DNA from 2 places in the Micromonospora sp. WMMC264 genome. Region 1 is predicted to be linked to the other one. Evidence: riboswitches for the same ligand, from Rfam matches in the RefSeq annotation. Region 1 holds a riboswitch; the other holds the start of a gene.

Region 1 (2,195 bases):
CCGTACGGCTCGGCCGTCTACGGCTCGCGTTACCAGGGGCAGCGCGGCCCGACGCCGAGCCGGTCCTGGCAGAGCTGGCGCACCTGGCCGACGCGCTGACGCCGCCCGCAGTTGTTAAGAAGGGCCCCCTCCTCTACCGGAGGCGTTAAGAGGGGGCCCTTCCTTACACGCGGCCGTAGCTGTTGATGTCGCCGTCGTCGACCCGCTTCATCGTGATGGGCTTGCCGGACTGGGAGGCGTGCACCACCCAGCCGTCGCCCACGTACATCGCCACGTGGTGCAGGTCGCTGTAGTAGAAGACGAGGTCGCCGGCGCGCAGCTCGGCCCGGCTGATGCGCTTCGTCACGCCGTGCTGCTGGCGTGCGCTGTGCGGCAGCGAGACGCCGCCCTTGGCCCAGGCCGCCATGGTGAGGCCCGAGCAGTCGAAGTGGTCCGGGCCGGCGGCGCCCCAGACGTAGATCTTGCCGATCTGGGCGCAGGCGAACTTCACCGCCGCTCCGGCCGGGCCGCCGGGATAGCCGGCCGGGCAGGGCGCCGGGCGCAGCGGGCCGCCGCCGCCCTTGCCGTACACCTTGAGCCGCAGCTTCTCCAGCTTGGCGATCTCGGCGTCGATCTGCTTCTTCTTCGCCGCGAGCTGGGCCTCGGTGCGCGCCAGGCCGGCGATCATCTCGTCCAGCGGCTTCTTCTTCGCCGCCAGCTCGTCGCGCAGCGCGGCGACCGAGCGCACCTGCTCGTGCTGGCGGTGCGCGAAGCGGTCGAGCAGCTCCAGGCCGTCGACCAGGTCACCGGGTGAGCGGCTGCCGAGCAGCGCGTTGACCGTGGAGAGGTTGTCGGCCTTGTAGGCGTCGGCGGCGAGGCCGCCGACCTGACCGAGCGCGGCGTCCACCCGCGCCTGGAGGGGTGCGATCTGGCGGCCGAGCGCGTCGGCCTGCCTGCGCCGCGCGGCGAGCTGCTCGCGTACGTCGTTGACCTGCTCGATGACCGGTTCGAGCTTGTTCCAGTCGCGGTCGATCTGGGCCTCGATCTCGGCGACCGAGGGTTCGGCGTGTGCCGCAGTGGCGCCGCCGGTCAGTACGACGGCGGTGCCGACCAGTGCGGCGAGGGCGGTGGTGAAGCGGGACCAGCGGGAACGCGGCGCGGCGCTGGACCGGTCGACCGACCGGTTCGACGACGGCCGCGGGGCATGGAGTGCCACCGGGCGTCCGTACTCCTTCTTCCGTACCGCCTACCGGGTTAGCTGACGGATTCGGGCGGGAAGGGAGCCGCCCTACCGCAGCAGCGCTGCGGATTCACCCCAGGTACCTGGTTCCCCGGCTCGCCCGGAGGCGACTCGGCGGTGTCGGACCGTCACCGACCGGGTTGGACGGTGAGACGTGCGGCCGACGATTCACCAGAGTAGGGACCACCGTTATCGATCCGCAACTTCCAGCGCCGTGACACTCCGTACGCGATCCAGCGCCACACCGCGCACGGAGGTGAAATTTTCTTTCACGACTGATTACTTACTGGAAAGGTATTGACCGTCGCGGGTGTGCGGAGTGAGGGTGGAAACGCAGTGACCCCCATCCCTGTCCAGGAGGTTCGATGCATCTCTCCGCCCCGCCGTCGGGCAGACGGATACTGCTCGCCGCCGCCGTGGCCACGGCCACCGCGCTGGCGACCACCGGCCCGGTTACCGCCGCGCCGGACACGTCCGCGCCCGCGAGCGACCGGCAACAACAATACGCCGCCGCCGCGGCCGAGTACGGCGTGCCCCAGAACGTGCTGCTCGGTGTCTCCTATCTGGAGTCCCGCTGGGACACCCACCCGGGTCAGCCCAGCACCAGCGGCGGCTACGGCCCGATGCACCTGACCGACGCCGCGCACATCCTCGCCACGCCGGGCAGCGCCCACGTCGACGAGGACGAGGACCCGCGCGGCGACGACTCCCGGCCGCTGAAGCTCGACCCGGCCACCGCCGCCGCGCCGACGCGGGAGACGCCGCTGCCGAGCGCCTCGCTCCAGACGCTCGACGCGGCCGCCGCGCTCACCGGGCTGGACGCGGGGACGCTGCGCACCGACCCGGCCGCGAACATCCGCGGCGGCGCGGCGCTGCTGTCGTCGTACCAGAAGGCTCTGGGCGGGCCGGTCGGCGCCGGCACCGACCCGGCGGCCTGGTACGCCGCGGTGGCCCGCTACTCCGGCGCGGACACCGC
Region 2 (2,195 bases), 2.1 Mb from region 1:
GGGCCCAGCCGGAGCGGACCGAGCCCGTCCGCGACGCGCTGGGCCAGGGCGTCGAAAGAGTAGCCGTCGAGCGGCGGCGACCAGCCGTGGCCGGCCAGGTCGGGGGCGAGCCAGCGCCCGGGCCAGCGGCGCTCCAGCAGCGGCGCCCAGGGCAGCCACACCTCGCCGGTGGCGCCCATGCCGTGCAGGAGAATCAGGTGCCGGTTCCCCGTCGCTTCACCCATTGGCGCAGTCTGCCACCGCCCGCCCCGGACACGCGAGACCAAACCCGACCGACCCGCCCCCACGCCCCACGCCGCCCGCCCTCGCCCTCGCCCTCGCCCTCGCCGCCGATCTTGGAGTTGTGGTGCCTTCCATAGCGGGCGAGCCGGGCATACCAGGCGCCACAAGTCCAAGATCGACGCGCCGAGAGGGCGGCGGGCCAGGGCGGGTGGGGACGGGGAAGGCCGGCGCCCCGGGAGGGGTGCCGGCCTTCCGGGGGTGCGGAGGGTCAGGCGGAGTAGCCGCGGCTGGCGATCCAGTGCGCCAGGTCGATGGTGGTGAGCCAGTACGACGGCAGCGACGGGTCGGCCGAGTCGGCGATCCGCACGATCCGGCCGTCGTCCTTGTAACCGATCACCGCGACGTAGTGGCCGCCCGGGAACGAGTGCCAGCCGCCGTTGGTGTCGGTGGCGGTGCCGGCGACGTTCGCGACGACCCCGCGGCCGTTGCTGATCGCCTCGACCACGTCGGCCTGGAGCCGGTCCATCTGGGCCGGGCTGGCCGAGCCGGGAATCATCCGGGTCCGGTACGGGTTGCCCTTGACCTGCTGGTTGAGCACGCGCGTGGTGTCCTCGGCCGAGTTGGTGCCCATCTCGGTGGTGCCGAGCGGGCCGGCGAGGGCGTCCTGGCTGCGCTCGATGCCGGTGGCGCTGAGCGCGTTGCGCACGGCGGCCGGGCCGCAGTAGTAGTAGTTGATCTGCGCCTGGTAGTCGTAGTCCAGCGTCTTGCTCGACGGCGGCTTCGGCGCGGCCTTGGTGACGTCCGGGTCCGCCGCGGCCTTCTTCGCCGACGGGGAGGCGCTGGGCGACTTGCTGGGCTCGGCGCTCGGCGACGCCGGCGGGACGACGATGCGCGCCTCGCCGCGGCTGGCGGGCTCGCCGAGCCGTGCGCCGAGTTCGGCGACCGAGGCGGTGTTCTCCTGCCGGACCGGGGCGTCCTCACCGGCGGCGAGGGCGGTGCCGGCGCCGGCGGCCAGCACGAGCGCCGCGGCCGATCCGGCGATGATCTGGTACGGGCGTTCGGTGGCGATCCGCCGCAGCTGACGCTTCAGGTGGTGCTTCACGAAATCCTCCACGGGGGGCGTGATCGGCACACGCCGGCCCGGCACGTGGAGGGGTTCACACGTGCTGGCAGGCCGGATGGGCCGGGGGAACGGGTACGCCCGCGATGCCGGGCGCCCAGGGGCGGTTTGCCGGTCGCGTCAGGCGAGCGCGGGTACCGCGGAGCCGTGGAGGCGGGGGGACGATCGAGGGGTGGGCACGAGGATGGGACTCCTTCCGTGGCCGCCGACCGGGTTAGCTGACGGATTCGGGCGGGAAGTACGCCCTACCGCGGCAGTGGCCGCGGATTCACCCCGATGGTGCTCATGGTTCCCCGGTTCGTGATGACACGATTAGGCGGGTCGGCGCGGCGTCGCCTTCTGCGATCGGTTACCGCACCGGACGCGCCGACACTACCGGCGGGTACTGCCCCTGCCAAGCGCTCCCACCTGCGTAAACATGATCCCCGGTAACGGATTTCGGAACAGCCGGTTACTCACTTCACTCAATGGGACAAGCGGTGGTGACGGCGCCCGGGAGGCGAAAAGGGGACAGACGGCGAGCGCCTGACCGGCAATGGCGCGGCTCATTGGCCTGTTCTGCGCTCCACGCCCGTTTCGGCGCCGGGGGTGAGCCGGCTCACCACATTCCGGGTAACAATTCGGTCGCCTCAGCCGACCCGGGCCGGACGCCAGCGGGCGTTGCGGACGGACGCGCCGACCGGCAGGGGGATCGTCGCCACGCCGCGGGACACCGGGGCGGGCCGCACCGCCAGGGTGGCCGCGTACGCCTCGGCGGCGAGCGTACGGGCGGCCTCGGCGGCCAGTTCGGCGTCCCGCCACGCCTGCCGCTCCCGCTCGGCGGCGCTCTCCCAGCCGGTCCGGCGCCGGTCCC

Evidence for each region. Region 1 has a riboswitch for cyclic di-AMP ahead of O7542_RS25545 (C40 family peptidase). Riboswitches for the same ligand answer to the same signal wherever they lie in the genome.
Region 2: linked by a shared signal. The riboswitch ahead of O7542_RS15710 (C39 family peptidase) and the one ahead of O7542_RS25545 (C40 family peptidase) in region 1 are both predicted to bind cyclic di-AMP.

What each region holds. Positions count from the first base shown of each region.
Region 1 is NZ_CP114907.1:5,752,564-5,754,758, forward strand. It holds gene dcd (dCTP deaminase) at 1-99, shown strand, start outside; gene O7542_RS25545 (C40 family peptidase) at 164-1,195, opposite strand; cyclic di-AMP (ydaO/yuaA leader) riboswitch at 1,209-1,346, opposite strand; gene O7542_RS25550 (peptidoglycan recognition family protein) at 1,585-2,195, shown strand, end outside.
Region 2 is NZ_CP114907.1:3,675,237-3,677,431, forward strand. It holds gene O7542_RS15705 (alpha/beta hydrolase) at 1-224, opposite strand, end outside; gene O7542_RS15710 (C39 family peptidase) at 491-1,324, opposite strand; cyclic di-AMP (ydaO/yuaA leader) riboswitch at 1,531-1,671, opposite strand; gene O7542_RS15715 (hypothetical protein) at 1,972-2,195, opposite strand, start outside.